3 regions of the Paenibacillus sp. 102 genome follow, and region 2 is predicted to be linked to each of the others. Evidence: riboswitches for the same ligand, from Rfam matches in the RefSeq annotation. Region 2 holds a riboswitch; each other region holds the start of a gene.
What was found. A riboswitch is a leader RNA that binds a small molecule or an ion and turns the genes downstream of it on or off. The one in region 2 is predicted to bind lysine.

Region 1 (6,281 bases), on a different contig from region 2:
CCAGATAAAGAAACACCTTTTTCTCCAACAAGCGTCTCTAACCCTTCTGGAAGGAACTCTAAATCTTTTTTGAATGCTGCAATTTCAATAGCCTTTTCAAGTTCCTCCTCGCTTGCTTCCCTATTTCCAAACAAAATATTTTCCCTTGCTGTTTTTGAAAATAGAATATGCTCTTGTGGTACATACCCAATCCAGCCTCTTACGTTTTCAGTCGAAATTTTACCAAACGTAACATCAGACACTGTAATATCCCCTTCTCCAAGCGGATACTGGCGAAGAAGCTGACGAATAAGAGTCGTTTTACCACTCCCTGTTTTCCCAACAACACCAAGCGTTTCTCCTTGTTTTAATGAAAAAGAAATATGTTTCAAATTCATATCTGGTGAAGCCGGATACGAAAAGGAAACTTTATCAAAGTCGATATACTCTGGTTCGTGTACACGCGTTGGCTTTCTCACGTTCTTCACGTCTGGCTCATACGCTAATGTTTCATTAACACGATCTAGCGAAGCATTTCCACGCTGCATAACATTGATTAATTCACCAATCGCAAACATCGGCCAAATCATCATCCCAAGGTAAACGTTAAAGGAAACAAGTTCACCAAGCGTCAGCTTTGATTGGAATACTAAAAATGCTCCATATACAAGACCAATCAAATAACTAAGACCAACTAGCATCTTCACAGTTGGCTGAAACAGCGCATCAATTCTTGCTACTTTCATATTTTTTTCATATACATCTGTTCCTAACCTATGAAACCTTTCTTCATCCGCTTTTTCCTGTACATATGCACGAATCACACGCACGCCTGCAATCGATTCAAGCACTTTGTCATTCATATCTCCAAACGCATCTTGAGCAATTGTAAAGCGTTCATGTAACCTCTTCCCGTATATATTCATCGCATATGCCATAATCGGCAAAGGAAGAAGTGCCGCAATTGTAAGTTCCCAACTAATTGAAAATCCCATCATAAAAACAATCGTTAGCATATATAAACTAGAATCCACGAGTGTCAAAATCCCAAAACCAGCAGTCATAGAAATCGCCTTTAAATCATTTGTCGCCCTTGCCATTAAATCACCAGTACGATTTTTGTGATAAAAGGTCGGTGTCATTTTCAGCAAGTGCCCCATAAATTTTGAACGCATCGTTTTTTCAAGAACAAATGAACCACCAAATAATTGATGTTGCCATACATACGTGAGTATATATCCAACTATCGTCGTCACTACTAAAATCCAAATATACTTCATAATTACTTCGCTTGTTAAAGACCCTATTTTTATATGGTCAATTGTTAAGCCAATTACTTTTGGAGGAATTACCTCTACTACATTTACAATTAAAAGCGCGCCAATTGCGATACTGTACCGCTTCCAATGTTCTTTAAAAAACCATGTTAACTTTTGTAATACTGAAAACAATGAAATCTCTCCCTTCTCGATCTTGTTTCAGTTTATCTCTGTTATCCGCTATCAAAAGCCCCCCATTTTACACCAAGCCAACTATACTGTTTCACCATACCTTCTCACCCTCCATATTTTTCTTTATCGAAACCATACAAAGTATGGAAACAACCAAAAATAGAGACAAAAAAGCGCATACCGCCGCTTGACGATATGCGCAAAAACGCATAAAAGCGTACGTTACGAAATACGCAACGTACGCTTTTTTAAAGACAAAAAAGCACTATCTTTCCGTACGGGTTGCGTAATGATATGAATGTTCCACGCCATGTAATACCGCTAAGCCAGTCATATTTACAATTACAATCATCACGCACACCTCCTTCATTTATTTTCCATTTTTAATTTTATAACTTTATGAACTTTTCTGTCAATTGTTTTTTTATTATTTTATAAAACAAATTTTTATCACAAGAAATATAAAATACATACTCCCTTTCCCATACTCGAAAAAAATTATCTATTAATACTATTTATAAACCCTATATTTCACTTAAAAATACAGTAAACCCCTTTCAGAAAGGGCATACAAAATTAAAATCACATAAGAAATCGTTTTCATAAACATTTTGTTTGAAAAATATTCTCAAACCCCCTACAATCACCATATACTCACTCTTACAAGTTGCTATTTTAGGAGGACGAATCATGACAACGATAACTAGCAATACGTACAAATTTTATTTAAACGGTGAATGGAGAGAAAGCTCTTCTGGGCAAACAATTGATATTCCGTCACCATATTTACATGAAGTAATTGGACAAGTACAAGCGATTACTCGCGGGGAAGTTGACGAAGCAATTGCATCAGCAAAAGAAGCTCAAAAGGACTGGGCTGAAGCATCTCTTCAAGATCGTGCAAAATATTTATATAAATGGGCTGATGAGCTTGTAAATATGCAAGATGAAATTGCCGATATCGTAATGAAAGAAGTCGGTAAAGGTTATAAAGATGCGAAAAAAGAAGTTGTTCGTACAGCAGATCTTATTCGTTACACTGTAGACGAAGCATTACATATGCATGGCGAAAGCATGATGGGTGATAGCTTCCCTGGCGGATCTAAATCTAAACTTGCAATCGTTCAACGTGCACCACGTGGTGTCATTTTAGCAATCGCACCATTTAACTACCCTGTAAACTTATCTGCTGCAAAACTTGCACCAGCTCTTATTATGGGTAACGCTGTTATCTTTAAACCAGCAACACAAGGCGCAATTAGCGGTATTAAAATGGTTGAAGCACTTCATAAAGCAGGTCTTCCAAAAGGACTTGTAAATGTAGCAACTGGACGCGGTTCTGTTATCGGTGACTACTTAGTGGAACATCCTGGCGTAAATATGGTATCGTTCACAGGTGGTACAAACACAGGTGCTCACTTAGCGAAAAAAGCTGCTATGATTCCACTTGTATTAGAACTTGGCGGAAAAGACCCGGGTATCGTACGTGAAGATGCTGACCTAGAGGAAGCAGCAAAACATATCGTAAGCGGTGCATTCTCATACTCTGGTCAACGTTGTACTGCAATCAAACGCGTGCTTGTGCATGAAAATGTAGCAGACGAGCTTGTTAGCTTATTAAAAGATCAAGTGGCTGAATTAACTGTTGGTTCTCCAGAACAAGACAGCACAATCGTGCCATTAATCGATGATAAATCTGCTGATTTCGTTCAAGGTTTAGTTGACGATGCAGTAGAAAAAGGCGCAACAATCGTTATCGGTAACAAGCGCGAGCGTAACTTGATTTACCCAACATTAATTGACAATGTAACAGAAGATATGAAAGTTGCTTGGGAAGAGCCATTCGGTCCAATCCTTCCAATCATCCGCGTTTCTTCTGATGAGCAAGCAATTGAAATTGCGAACAAATCAGATTTCGGCTTACAAGCAAGTGTCTTCACAAAAGACATTAATAAAGCATTTGCAATTGCAAATAAAATCGATACTGGTTCTGTTCAAATTAACGGACGTACAGAGCGTGGCCCTGACCACTTCCCATTCATCGGCGTAAAAGGTTCTGGTATGGGAGCACAAGGTATTCGTAAGAGCCTTGAGTCTATGACACGTGAAAAAGTAACTGTATTAAACTTAATGTAACATTTTAGAAGCTAGTCTACCGCTGTAGATTAGCTTCTTTTTATATAAAGTGAAACTTTAATCAGTGGGGGTTTTCTTCATCCCCCACTGATTATCAGCCCTCACCAATCGGGCTTTTACGGGCAGTTGATCCCCCACCTATCTTCCTCGTTTCCCTCTGAATCTTGAGGTAGGGGTCTTACTGCCCGTTAATGCGGGATAAATACAAAATGAAAAACCGGGCAAAAACCATTCTTTTTAGGTGGGAAGAGAGCGTCCGGCCATGTATAGAAGCGGTCAGTGCTTTTTTTGGCCTCATGCAAAGTGAGAACAAAAGGAGAAAGCGAGTGGAGATTTCCTTTTATTTTCATAACCACGACTTAGGTGCTTGAAAATAAAAATGGATATATATGTTGGAAAATCAAGTTGGATATATATTCTTTCATTCACCTATTCACTTATCTCATATGCTTTAGGGCTACTATTCATTAACCAATCCATTACATTCCTAAATTTCGAAAAAGCTCCCTCTTCTTATAATGACAAATTCTTCACTATAGTCTGATTATTTCTATATCCATTGACGTATAAAAATACATTTGTTACCCTTAAATACGTTAATTTAATACATAAATCCTCATTCGTATCTCGGTGAGGTAGAGGTTGCAGTCATTAAGAGTATCATTTCAGGAGATGTAGTGGCATCGATGAATGAATGGGAAAGGAATGGTTGCCGAAGTAAGTAATGCCCACCATGCATTCTTGCTGGGTCTGCTATTTAATAAATGCAGAACTGTCACAAACAATTTGTTTGTGGAGAGCTATCGAGAGGTATGTCGTGGGTTTCCTATAAGATAGAAAGCACGTAGCGACAATGACACGTGCTTTTTTTGTTTTGTATGAAGCTTGCCTTTCTTCCTTTTCGGAAGACATACATATCTCCTCGCTTGACTTGGTTATACTAACTTTGGAGGTATTTTTTATGCAACAGAAAAAATGGGGCTTTTGGGTACTGACAGCATTTGTTGTCGGCAATATGGTTGGCGCTGGTATTTTCATGGTGCCAAGTACATTAGCACAAACAGCAAGCCCTCTCGGTGTTACTTTAGCTTGGTTAACAACAGGGTTTGGTGTTTTAATGCTAGCTCTTGTTTTCGGTAATTTAGCAATTCGTCGTCCTGATTTAACAACAGGACCACAAAGTCATGCATATGCTTTATTTTCATCACCAAAAAAGAAAAAAATGGCTGGATTCAGCATGGTTTGGGGCTACTGGGTCGCAAACTGGGCAAGTAATGTTGCTATTATTACATCTTTTGCAGGTTATTTATCACTCTTCTTCCCGATTATGAAAGATACACGCCTCTTATTTTCAATTGGCACTTTCGATGTGGAAGTTGGAAAACTCATTACATTCTCTATCTGTTCTCTCTTATTATGGGGAACACATATGATTTTAACAAACGGTGTAAACGGAGCTGGAAAATTAAACTTCTTAGCAACAACAACGAAGGTGACAGGATTCCTTCTATTCATCGTTGTTACTTTGTTTGCATTTCAAGCTTCAAAATTTGGACAATGGTACACACCAATGATTGATAAAGAAGGCGTGTCACACGGACTGCTTTCGCAAGTAAATTTAGCTGCTCTAACAACACTTTGGGCATTTATCGGTATTGAATCAGCCGTTCTTTTATCAAACCGTGCGAAATCACCAAAAACGGTAAAACATGCAACTGTTGCTGGCTTATTAATAACTGTTGCCATTTATTTAGGAATTACCATTTTAACAATGGGTGTTCTTCATATGGATAAACTACAAGCGTCTGAACGTCCATTAGCTGATGCATTAAATGCTGCAATGGGTCATGGCGGCGGGAAATTAATGGCCTTGCTTGCCCTTACTTCCCTATTCGGCTCGATCTTAGGCTGGATTTTATTAAGTTCAGAAGTACCGTATCAAGCGGCAAAAGAAGGATTCTTCCCTTCCTTCTTTGCAAAAACAAACAAAAAAGGAAGCCCGATTTATTCATTAAGACTGACAAATATTATGTCGCAAGTCTTCCTATTCTCAACGTTATCAGGGACAATTGCTGAGGCCTATACATTCGTTATTACTGTCTCAACTTTAGCTTACTTAATCCCTTATCTCGTTTCACCGATCTTTCAATTAAAACTGGTCGCAACTGGTGAGACATACAAAGACGAAATGGTTTCACGAATTATAGATGGTATTGTCGCAGTCATTGCTCTTTGCTATGCATTATGGGTGATTAAAACAGGAGCCTCAGATATCAAAACATTCCTTCTTGGAATTGGCTTATTTGTAATTGGCTTTGCCTTTTATCCATTAATGAATCGTGATCAAAAAAGAAATAAAGAAAATAAAAACGAGCAAATTGCTTAAAGCAATTTGCTCGTTTTTTATTTTGGTACAAGAAAGAAACCTTTATAATAGATAATAGAGGTGAAAAACATGTCAATTGAAACACTATGGAGCACTCGTTTTCAAAAACATATACAAAACAGTCTCACATATTTTTTCCGTATGATTAGTGGTTTATTATATAGCTTCATCTTTATTTCATGCATAGGCGCATATTATTATGCGCAGTTTCTTAAAACATCTCCTTCTAAAGGAATCGCATTATTACTCATCATAACTGTGCTTACAATCATGATAACGCGATGTAAGGTCCGCACGTTTATCCAAAAACCTGACGCTGTCTATTTACT
Region 2 (6,281 bases):
ATCAACATCGATAAATATGCTACAAGAATTTGTCATCGTGCCTCTAATGCGCATGATGTTTTTGTTATTAGCGTTGAATTTATGTAATACTGCTTTTGCTTCATCAGTTACGCGAATGTTCATGGAATCCCAACCTTTGTTTATAGTTCTTATTCTATTATTGCAAAAACATGAGAAATAGGGAAGTAAAGGGGGTTAATGAATGATAAGCGTAAAGAGGTTACGGTTTGAAAAGTAAGGATGGAACTGTAAATGTTTGTGTTAAGCATAACTCGTCATCACTTATTTTCTCAACTTCTTGATACTTTATCTCATTCTTTTGATAGAACTTTTTCCAGAAGTTCACCGCTGTTTTATTGTTCTTTAATTGCATGACATAATAAGTTCCTTTGTACTGTTTCAATAGTTCTAAAATCGCTTGATCTGCTATCTTTTTTCCACGGTACGCTTTTAATAGGAAAAAATCGTTAATACAGTAATCTGTTTCAGGTGCTGTGAATGGTGATTTTGCGAACAAGAGAAATCCGACATATTTTTCTTCATATTTAACGAAGTAAGGGGAAAGCTCCTCCCGGTTACAAATAAGTTCAAAAGCATCAAATTCAAAAAATCCATTTTCATTCGGATGAAGGGTAGGGGAGAATTCGGATAAATCGTGTAAATATAGAGCATAGAAATTTTTTAATACTTCTAAGTGTTCTCTGGAAACAATTTCTAACGAGACGTTCATTCGTATCCCATCCTTAAAAAATAATTATTATACACAGTACACCATTCGACATAAAATAAATATATCCTTTGAATGTAAAGAGTCATTCTAATAAAAAAATCAGCAAACATGAGTGTGTTTGCTGACCTTTTATCACTTTATAGTTCACATTTATCAAGAGGAACTACTTTTGTTTTCTTTGTAAATTTATATCCTAACCACATTGCAAGGAAGAGTGGTAACCCGATATAAGAAACGAGTACACCGTTCCAGTCGATGGATTCACCCATAAATGCACCGTAGTTTTGTCCTAAGATAACAATGACACAAAGTGCAAATGCGAAGATTGGACCAAATGGGAACCATTTTGCTTTATAAGGAAGGTCATTTAAATCTTTTCCTTGTGCAATATATGCTTTACGGAAACGATAGTGACTAATAGCAATTCCGACCCATGCGATAAAGCCGGACATTCCAGATGCGTTTAATAACCAAACATATACAACGCCGTCGCCATATAAAGAAGCTAAGAAAGCAGCACATCCAACTAGAGATGTTGCAATTAAAGCGTTAACGGGTACACCACGACTATTTAGTTTGCCTAAAAATTTTGGTGCTTTTCCTTGACGTGCTAAATCCCAAAGCATACGAGTGCAAGCATACATACCAGAGTTACCAGCCGATAAAACAGCTGTTAAAATAACGGCATTCATAACAGAAGCTGCAAATGCTACACCTGCTTTTTCAAATACAAGTGTAAATGGACTTACTGTTACATCACTTGCTGCAAGACTTTCAGTTGTATAAGGAATCAATAAACCGATAACAAGAATGGCAAAGATGTAGAATAGTAGAATACGCCAAAAGATAGAACGAATTGCTTTTGGAATACTACGCTCTGGATCAGCCGTTTCACCAGCAGCTACACCTAATAATTCAGTTCCTTGGAATGAGAAACCAGCAGCCATAAATACACCGATGATTGCCATGATGCCGCCGTTAAATGGTGCATCCGCAACAGTAAAGTTTTTAAATCCAACAGGTTCGCCGCCCATAATGCCGAAAATCATCATAAATCCAACAATTAAAAAGATAATAACAGTTACTACTTTAATAAGAGCGAACCAATACTCTGCTTCACCAAATCCTTTAACAGATAAATAATTAAAAAGAAACATAATAGCTAAACAAAGACCACTCCAAATTAAAGACGGAGTATTTGGAAACCAAAATTTCATAATTAATGTAACTGCTGCTAGTTCAGCTGCAACAGTAATTGCCCAGTTATACCAATAATTCCAGCCGAGTGCAAATCCAAGTGATGGATCGACAAATTTTGTTGCGTATGTGCTAAATGAGCCGGTGACAGGCATATACGCTGCTAATTCAGCTAAGCTTGTCATTAAAAAGTAAACCATAATTCCGATTGCCGTATAGGCTAAGAGAGCTCCGCCAGGCCCTGCTGTGTGAATAACACCACCGCTTGCAAGAAAGAGCCCAGTACCAATTGTACCACCGAGAGAAATCATTGTAAGGTGGCGCGTTTTCAACCCGCGCTTTAGTTCACCTTGTCCTTGTGTAGATTGTTTTGTAGAGGTAGCTTGATCAGCTATGCTATTCATGTTCAACACTCCTTTTCTTGTAAGATTAGGAAGGAGCGGGGGAGAAAAATACAAAAAACCGCCAAAGGAATTCGGCGGAACGTTTCACAAATAACCACCCCATCATACCCTTCCGTTAAGATAGCACCCCACGTTTACACGGTATTTTGTAAACGTGACAGTTCTGTTCCTATTCGGAGACAGCCCCAGCTTATATTTCCAGAGAAGAAATATAAACTTCGGCAGCATTTCCTTTCAAACGGGATCATTGATATTCTCTGTGTCTCATCCGTTTTACTAATAAAAGCCGCAACCTCTACCTCATCGGATTGATGAGGATTTATTTATTGCTGTGATTTTTAATATATGGCAATTGTAATTAGTTTCTGAAAATATTGCAAGGAATTTTTGTAGGAAATTATCACAAATAATCGGTTATTGTATAGGAAACGTTTTCAAAACTCCGCCCGAACCAACCTACTTAATATGTAAAAAATGAAGAAAAAATTGTTATACAAATGTTTCGCAAAAAGATAGGGAAAATCCTCTAAAATTAAAAGAAAATTCAGAAAAATAAAATTCGACATTGTTCATGTAAACATAGTTATAAATGAATATATGAAGTTTGTAAGTGGAAAAGGGAGGTAAGACAATTGTAAATGAATGAATTTGAAGTGAGCAATTAAAAAAGGTAAGCAAACGAATCATTTGCTTACCTTCATACTACGTAACTATTTTTTCTTTAAGGTAAAACTCGCTTTTGACCAGTCGTATATCCAACGTTTTGTTTTGTAAGTTGAGAGTGATTTCTAACCGCAATGAAAAGTGCAATAATAACGATAAGACCTACTGCAATATAAGAAAGGTTAATAATTGTTGGATCTACTTTAAATGATGTAAGCAGCGTCCGGATATTTGTAAAAATAATGAGTCCGCCAACGAGTACACCAAGTAAATGCGAAGGCACAATTCGTACTAACCATGCAGCGATTGGAGCTGCCAGAATACCGCCAAGCATAAGTGCAAATACCCAAACCCAGCTTACTTGTTCCCATCCTAATGAAATGAAAAATCCGATTGTTGCGGCTAAAGATACTGGAAATTCACTTGTATCTACGGAACCAATGACTTTTCGTGCTTCATTTCCTCGTGCAAGTAGTACTGGTGTTGTAATTGGTCCCCAACCACCACCACCTGTTGAGTCAACAAATCCTGCAAATAATCCTAATGGGATAAGCTGTTTTCCAGACATACGCTTATTTGATTTGACAATCTGTTTTTGAATAATAAATCGTAATAAAATATAGACGCCTAACGTAAATAAAAAGAGTGAAATGTACGGTTTAATTAAATCGCCGGGCAAGTTGCTTAAAAAGCATGCACCGACAAAAGCACCAATTGCACCAGGTAATGTCAGTCTAGAAACCGTATATTTATCAACGTTTCCAAAGCGAATATGAGATACACCGGAAGCTGCAGTCGTAACAACTTCAGCGAGATGAACGGAAGCGGAAGCGACGGCAGGTGCAATTCCAAACATTAATAATAATGAGGAAGATGTTACCCCATACGCCATTCCAAGTGCTCCGTCAATCAATTGAGCAAAAAAACCAATAATAGCAAAGACAATTAATTTCTGCATATTAAATCCCCCTGTAATAATAAATAAAAAGGCTCTTTTCTCGAGTGAGAAAAGAGCCTTTGGTTTTTCCAATCAGCTTAACATTAAGTTTTTATTATTATAATGCATATTAATCTGATAAAGCAACTGGGTTTTTGAAGTTTTTTAAATTGATTGAAATAACAGAACAGTTATATAATAAAAAGATGTAGATAAAGGGAGGGGAAATCATGTTAACATTTGATCATCTCGTTCATGCTGTTGGGTGTACACCAAAAGAAGCAGAAGGAAAAATGAAGGAACTTGGATTTCATACTGTGCAAGGCGGGGAACATACGAACTGGGGAACGTGGAATAGTTTATGTTATTTTGATTTATCTTATATTGAATTTTTAGCGGTGCAACATGAAGATAAAGCGAAGAAAGCGGATAATCCACTTGTTCAAGAGACTGTTGAGAAATTGCAACATGGAGAAGGAATGCTCCAAATTGCTCTTCGTACAAATCATATTGAAGAACTAGCTGTAAAGCTCGCGGAAAAAGGGTTGCAAGTGAAAGGGCCATTCGAAGGAAAGCGAATGAGAAACGACGGCCATCTTATCGAATGGAAAATGTTATTTGTGGAACAGGAAGAGAGTAGTCTGAAATTACCTTTCTTTATACAATGGGAAGGAGCTGACGAGGACAGAAGATTAGATTTACAACAAGTAGGCGTCATTGCCCCGCATCACAATGCCGTAAAAGAAATTCAAACCATATACTATGCTGTGAAAAATGCATGCGAAACAGTAGAACGGTGGAAAGAGATCCTTGAAGTACAAGTGACTTCACCAGAAAAAAATAAAGAGTGGAATGCACTTTGTCAAAGCATTGTACTTAAAAATGTAAACATCCAATTTTGTGAACCGATTGGTGAAGGACTGGTACAAAACCATTTAATAAACGATGGAGAACTTCCTTTTGCAGTTGAATTTCAAGGAGAGAATACACAAAAGAAAAAACAACAAATTTTAGATGGCCTATACATATATTAATCGGGGTGGTCTATGTGAAAGAAGTGTTAAAGGAATTAGAAAAAGAATTAGATTGGCCTCGTATCGTACAATGTACTCTTATTCCAAAAGGCTTTTCGTTTGATCGAAAGTATAAAATTGAATTAGAGAATGATGAACGTTATTTTATTAAAGCGTGTGATATTGCAACTAGTGAACGTAAACATGAAGAATATGAATATATGCGTCATTTTGAATCATTAAGTATACCAATGCCAAAACCAGTTGATTTTATAAGTTTTGATAGATTAAATCGGTGTGTACAAGTATTTGAGTGGGTTGACGGAAAAGATGGTGAGGATATACTTGGCAAGTTGACTGAGAATGAGCAATATTTAGCCGGAAAAAGAGCGGGAGAAGTATTAAAGACAATTCATACAGTGAAGAAAAATAATGTAGAAGAATCTTGGGGAACGTCTCGATGGAATAAATACGAGAGATACTTGCAAGCACTAGCAGAATATGAAGTGGATTTTATTGATTTGCAATCGGTGCTAACCTTTGTAGAAAATCATAAAACTTTATTACAGAATCGTCCAGTGGTGTTTCTTCATGATGATTTTCACCCAGCGAATATTATGATTTATCAGAATAAGTTTCGTTCAGTAATCGATTTTGCAAGATTCGATTTTGGAGATCCCATTCATGATTTTTATAAAATGGCTTTATTTACAGTTGATATTAGTGTACCGTTTGCAGTTGGACAAGTTCATGGTTACTGTGATGGTGAACCATCACTTCATTTTTGGAAATTGTATGCACTGTATGCAGCGATGATTTTTCCGGCAGATATTGTGTGGGCAAATCGAATCACACCTAATTTACTAGATGGAATGAAAATGAGGTTAAGAAGGATTTTAGAAGAACATAATAGTTTTACATCCTATATTCCAAGTTGGTATAAATCTTTTAATAAAGATATAATAAATATAGAATAATTGGAGGTGTTTATATGGATAAAATAGCGGTTATTTCAGATATTCATGGTAATATCCCTGCGTTAAAGGCAGTTCTTGAAGACATAAAATTAAGAGGAATAGAACGGATTTTTTGTTTAGGAGACTTAGTAGGAAAAGGGCCACAGTCTAGCGATGTTATTGATATTATTCGAAAAGAATGCGAGCAAGTTGTAATGGGAAATTGGGATGATTTTATCACAAAACCAACTGAATTTGAGACGCTAAAGTGGCATCAAAGGCAGCTGACAGAAGAACATGAGGATTATTTAAGAGGGTTACCTTTTTCAATTGAGTTTACCATGAGTGGGAGATTCATTCGAATGTTTCATGCTTCACCTC
Region 3 (6,281 bases), on a different contig from region 2:
CTTGCTCGCACTGCTGCATATGCAGGTTGAAATATCCCCTCCATTAGTCCATATATCGCTACTAGCATATATAAAATTGTGATTGTTAAAGTATTTGTAAACATAAGTACCGCAAGTGTGATCATCACTATGCACCGAACAATATCCGTAAATAACATTAACTTCACTCGATTTATACGATCAACGATTAGCCCAGAAAACGGTAAGACAAGAATATTCGGTAGCATATACATAGCCATCGTCGTTCCCATAACAACTGTGGATCCAGTTAATGTATATACAACTACCGGAAGGATTACCATCGTAATAGAACTTCCTAGAACGGAAAGAAGCTGTCCAATCCATAAAAAAGTAAAATGACGTGATTTTGTAACAGGCAACAATAAATTACTTACATAACTCCCCTTATTTTCTGTCTGTATCTCTCCTTGCATATGTATCCCCTTCCTTTAAATATCTTCCTTCTTTTTCCTTTTATTATAACATTTAATTTTCTTTTTTTTCACCCAATTAAGACTTTTAAACCTTAAAGTGTATAGGACAAAGATTTGGATAAACAAGTGTCCGTTACAAATACACATACATAACACAAGGCTTAGAAGATTCTCCAAGCCCTGTACAGAAACGTATTTTAATGTCATTTCTCTTCCATTCTCTCAATCTCATAATCGATTTCTAAAAACCTCACACCAAATATCCACATTTGATGATTTGCTGTCAAAGTCCTATCATTTTTTTCTTTTATCGTAAATGTCTCAGCTAACGGTAATCGAAATGTAAAGAAACGAGTATGTAAGTAAACCCCTTCGTCTCCTTTTGTGCTTTTTCTTAACCTGCTAGTAATGATAAGGTCCTTATTATCATTACGTAATTTTAAAATGCCTGTCATATTCGAATATGGTAATGGCAATGCGATATTCATATAGGTTTCTCCGCTATATGTATGCTGCGAGTAAAGGGCTACAAAGATTGTTTTATCCTGTTCATTTTTTCTGATCCATGCTCTCACATCTTCTCTACCATCGCATTCATCATTTATCGCAATGATATCCCCATGCATAGCTTCCCATCTATGCCCCATCCCTAAATGAATTTGTTGCATATGCCTACTCATTTTTTCATAGAGAAAGGCAAAGGGACGAAACCAGCGAGACCACTTAATATTCGCTTTTAATTGATAATTTTTCGTATGCTCATAGAAATCTATGATAAGCGGAGATACTTTCCTTTCATCAAACTGCATACTATGAAAATCACTCATTTGATTTACAAGACCTGTATATATCTTCTCTTTTACACCATTCGTTCCTTCCACTTTCATTTTTCCTTTCATACGACTCATCGGTTTTCCGTAGTGAATATAAGCTGGCACATTCTTTTCAATCATCCAGCAGGCAAAAGCAGGTAATGCGACACCAATCCCATTCACAACACCATGAATCCAAACCATTTGTGCAATGGTGATCGTCATAACTTGTTTCAAGTTTCCATATGAGTATACGAGCGAAAACAAAATCGTTATCATAAGTGTACTTGATGAAATGATAAGAAGAATTTTTGCACTTATAGAAGTGAATTTTGTTTTCCATACATAAATACCATAAGCATAAAGTGAAATGAGATAAACTAATACCGCAAAGAACTCGAATGTCCTCGAATAAGTAATACCAATTGCTACTGTCATCGGAGAAATCATAATAATACATGTAACAATCTCAAATAATTTACTTTTCTTTTGTTGCTTTCTCCCAAGTAAGCCTACAGATAAAGGCAGTAAAAAGGCTGAATAGTGAAAGTGAGCTGCTGTAAGTAAAACAATATCAGAACTAAACTGCATAATTGATATATTTGCTACAGAAGCATAGAACCAAAAACCACCTAAAAACAAATAAATAAATCCACTATCAATTGCAGTCTCTTCTAACGGCTTCCATCCTCTTTCTAACAGTCTACTTACACCGAATAACGCAATAATGCCTGTATATATGTACCAAATAATTGCAAATAAAAAATATTCTGTTACGAAGGCAAGCATCGCACTGATTGCAGCAACCGGATAAAGTAACGATACCGTTTTATAAAATAAAACCTGTGATCCATCTCTTTTCTCCTTATCAACAATGCACAATGACATTGGTATGAACAGAAGAATAGATAGTAATATAATCGATTCAACAGGATTTAGTACGGACCATTCTAATATAAGAAAAATCATATAACAAATAAGTCCAACAACTATATTTTTCATCTATTTTAATCCCTTTCTATAAACGTTCCCTTATAAAAGAAAAGCGGCCCAAACAATGGATTTCGTACTTGAACATGAATTTTGTAACGATTTAACACATCATCATAGCTCTCTGTAATTTTCGCCTCTCCATATAAAAATTTTGGTAGTGGTATTTTCTTCCCAAATATGTAAAACCATTGTTTTTTTGATGAGATATGCATTGCTCCTTCTTTATCCACATAAAATGCAAGTGTTGATACAAGCAAATGCGGTTCACCAAAGTAATCAATAATTTCATTCTGCTTCGTATCCAAGTACATAACAGCATTGAAGTAACGTTTTTTGTTGCCAAACAGAAACATCCTATTCCACCTTACAAAGATAGTTCCTTTCGCATCCTTTTCAGCAGTATTATGTATCGTAAACGGTACCTCTTTTCCTCTTTCTGAAAAAAACATGCGAAATTTCGATGCCACTCTTAAAAGTATTTTGACAAAGAACGATCCTTCATCAATTTCATCCATTTTCCCTTCACCTATAAAAGGATTGTTTTCCGTAATTGCATAACGTTTTTGTAATTTTGGATGTAGCTGCTGATAAGATTCTCCTAATAATCGTTCATAGATGTTAGTCACGCATTTACCCCTTTCTTTTTCTCTTACAATTTTTCGCTCTTGGTAAATCATCACTGTTCATATAACCAATAACTGATAATCCAATTAATATAAGATTTAAGGTAATGGGGTTAAATGGTTGGATAAAACTCAAAATATTTGTGAATCCTGCTGCAACGGTCAAGCCTATTAGAATAAAAATATGAAATAAAAACAATCTCCTTTTTTTGAACGGCAACAACCATATGATCCCGAATACTATTTCTAAAAAACCAATTATTTTAAGAGCAAGAATGCTATTTTCGTTTGAACTAATAAGTATAGAAAGCATCCGTATCTCTTCTGGATGAGCAAATAATACTTTTGGTACAAGCCCTTGATACATCCATACAAATGCTAGTAAGAAACACGTAAGCCAATGCGTAATCGTTCTTCTTATTAATAAGCGAGGATGTAGTTCCTTTTCTAACCATAACTTTAAAGCATCAAAGCTCCATGCTGTTGCCCATCCTAATAGCGGCCGAAATACATATGAATCTATAATTCTCCCGACAACGCCGAACTTCGTCTCATAATCATACTGCGTTTCAAAGCAAATCTTTTTTCCATTCGGTGTATATTTCCAATAGCCCCTTCCTATTTTTATCAATGAAAGTTTACTGTCTGTCCAAAATTTTAACGAAGATATTCTTTCCCCTGTTTCCTTTTGTAATTCCCCTACCGATTCTCCTTCACCAGCTATTTCGAGTCCAAAACCAATTTTCGTTTTGTATAAAAAACGTTGCGGTTCATCCTCTTTTCTCTCTAGATATGATATTTCAGTAAACCTTGCATCCCACTCTGTATGTAACGTTGGATCTTGCGTATACCTCCATAGTTCCTCCATTGATGTTTCCATTTCTGTTTGAACATAAAGCGGTTTCTGCCTCTTCATCCTCTCTCCCTCCACTCCCTCTATATCACTAATGTATACGTAAAATTCGATTCCATCTATATTTTTCAAACAATTCTTTCATTTTATAAAAAGACTTAATTTTCAAAATATTAATAAAGCACTTGATTTCCTAAAATATTTTAATTATTATAAAACAAATGTTACCAAATAACTTCATAAACCAAACACTCTCGCCCAAAACGTGAGATAGAGGTTGCAACGCTTATAAGTATTCTAAAGGAGACACAGAGATGTCGATGAGTTTAGAAGAAAGGAATCGTTGCCGAAATTGATAAATTTCTCTGCATTTATCAATTGGGGCTGTTTTCGAATAGAAACAGAACTGTCATATGTACAGACGTGTATGTATGAAGAGCTATCTACAAAAAAGAGATATCATGTTTTATTATGATATTCCTTTTTTGGCGGTTTTTTTATTAGCTCCTTTTTCTGTTTCCCTTTTCCTGTAACAGCACCATCCTCACCTATTTGAGATGGTGTTTTTTGTTTTTCTTTCCGGTAACTACAGGAATATTTAGGGACTTATACATCTCTCTTATATGTTTTTTACACCTTTCCTGATTGATTAATAAAAATGGACGAAAGAAGGAATTTGCAATGGAAACGATTGTTCAAAAATTCGGTGGTACTTCTGTTGGAAGTATCCAGCGCATTCAACATGTAGCAAATTTAATTATTGAAGAATATGAACGAGGAAACGGCGTTGTTACAGTTGTTTCTGCAATGGGCAAAAGCACAGATGAGCTTGTTGCACTTGCTACGGCTATTACCGAAAATCCAAGTAAACGCGAAATGGATATGCTTTTAACAACTGGCGAACAAGTTACAATCTCTTTATTAACAATGGCACTACAAACAAAAGGATATCAAGCTATTTCACTAACGGGCTGGCAAGCTGGTATCACAACTGAATCTGTACACGGAAGTGCAAGAATCACTGATATCAATACAGAACGGATTCAGTCCTATTTACAAGAAGGTACGATTGTAATTGTCGCTGGCTTCCAAGGATTCAGTGAAGAAAACGAAATTACAACACTCGGCCGCGGTGGTTCTGATACAACTGCTGTTGCCTTAGCGGCTGCGCTTAAAGCGAAAAAATGTGATATTTATACAGACGTCACAGGCGTTTACACAACTGATCCACGCGTTGTAAAAGACGCATATAAATTAGATGAAATTTCTTATGATGAAATGTTAGAACTCGCAAACCTTGGAGCTGGTGTACTGCACCCACGCGCTGTTGAATTTGCTAAAAATCATAACGTCGTTTTAGAAGTTCGTTCCAGTATGGAACGAGAAAATGGAACAATTGTAAGGGGAGAATGTAACATGGAACAACAATCGATCGTAAAAGGTATTGCATTTGAAGATAATATTACACGTGTAACAATGAAAGGATTAGAACAAGGATCGCTTTCAACTGTTTTCTCTACATTAGCTAACGCTCATATTAATGTTGATATCATTATTCAAAGCATTACAAATGAAGGTACTGTACACCTATCCTTCTCTATTCATTCGAGTGATTTAAGAGAAACATTAGAAGTATTAGAACAAAATCAAGAAACGCTTCATTATAAATCGGTAGAATATGAAAATCACCTAGCTAAAGTATCTATTGTAGGATCTGGCATGGTATCTAATCCAGGTGTTGCGGCTAGCATGTTCTCTACACTAAAAGAAGAAAATATTCATATTAAAATGGTAAGTACTTCTGAAATTAAAGTATCTGTTGTAATTGATCGTCTACACTTAGTCGATGGTGTAGAGGCGCTCCATCAAGCATTTATGGCTAAAATTGAACCATTAGTACAAATGCACTAATTCTATATTCGTTTTCAAAAACAACAACGATAAATAGTCTCGTTGTTGTTTATTTTATTATTACCATTTCCTCTTCAAAGAAAACATATTATTCTACACGAAAATTCCATATTTTCAAACACTTCAATTATGATAAACTATTTAAGAAGAAAACAATCCTATATATTTTATAGATAAAACATAAAAATATAATATCAGAAAGTAGGTTACATAATGAGGACAGAAAACATTCTTTTAGTAGATGATGAAAAAGGAATATTGGACATGCTTTCAATTACACTGAAAAAGGAAAACTTCACCCATATTACAACAGCTGAAACTGGAAATGAAGCTTTAGATTTAATTAAATCTCGCGTATTCAATATTATTATACTAGACGTCATGCTTCCTGATATAGATGGCTTTGAGTTGTGTAGGCAAATACGTAATTATACGACCACCCCCATTCTATTCATTACAGCACGTTCCAGTGATTTAGATAAATTGACAGGCCTCGGAATCGGAGGAGATGATTACATTACAAAACCTTTCAATCCTCTAGAAGTTGTCGCAAGAATCAACGTACAACTTCGCAGACAAAATATGTTTCAAATCGAAAACAAAGAAGAAAGATCTGAATTACATTTTCACTCATTTTCAATCTACCCAGATGAAG

Region 1: it holds a riboswitch for lysine, as region 2 does, so the genes downstream of both, AAIE21_RS15895 (amino acid permease) here and AAIE21_RS12465 (amino acid permease) in region 2, are expected to answer to the same signal.
Region 3: it holds a riboswitch for lysine, as region 2 does, so the genes downstream of both, AAIE21_RS06250 (aspartate kinase) here and AAIE21_RS12465 (amino acid permease) in region 2, are expected to answer to the same signal.

What each region holds. Positions count from the first base shown of each region.
Region 1 covers NZ_JBCGHT010000006.1:121,849-128,129, forward strand. Annotated here, with positions in the region: gene AAIE21_RS15885 (ABC transporter ATP-binding protein) at 1-1,430, opposite strand, end outside; gene AAIE21_RS15890 (NADP-dependent glyceraldehyde-3-phosphate dehydrogenase) at 2,121-3,566, shown strand; lysine riboswitch at 4,195-4,377, shown strand; gene AAIE21_RS15895 (amino acid permease) at 4,528-5,952, shown strand; gene AAIE21_RS15900 (ABC transporter permease) at 6,022-6,281, shown strand, end outside.
Region 2 covers NZ_JBCGHT010000004.1:64,139-70,419, reverse strand. Annotated here, with positions in the region: gene AAIE21_RS12475 (iron-sulfur cluster biosynthesis family protein) at 1-123, opposite strand, end outside; gene AAIE21_RS12470 (GNAT family N-acetyltransferase) at 221-730, opposite strand; gene AAIE21_RS12465 (amino acid permease) at 868-2,331, opposite strand; lysine riboswitch at 2,445-2,637, opposite strand; gene AAIE21_RS12460 (sulfite exporter TauE/SafE family protein) at 3,053-3,952, opposite strand; gene AAIE21_RS12455 (VOC family protein) at 4,162-4,965, shown strand; gene AAIE21_RS12450 (aminoglycoside phosphotransferase family protein) at 4,980-5,921, shown strand; gene AAIE21_RS12445 (metallophosphoesterase family protein) at 5,936-6,281, shown strand, end outside.
Region 3 covers NZ_JBCGHT010000002.1:51,267-57,547, forward strand. Annotated here, with positions in the region: gene AAIE21_RS06230 (MFS transporter) at 1-434, opposite strand, end outside; gene AAIE21_RS06235 (YndJ family protein) at 638-2,248, opposite strand; gene AAIE21_RS06240 (DUF4166 domain-containing protein) at 2,254-2,865, opposite strand; gene AAIE21_RS06245 (DoxX-like family protein) at 2,870-3,778, opposite strand; lysine riboswitch at 3,979-4,165, shown strand; gene AAIE21_RS06250 (aspartate kinase) at 4,397-5,626, shown strand; gene AAIE21_RS06255 (response regulator transcription factor) at 5,840-6,281, shown strand, end outside.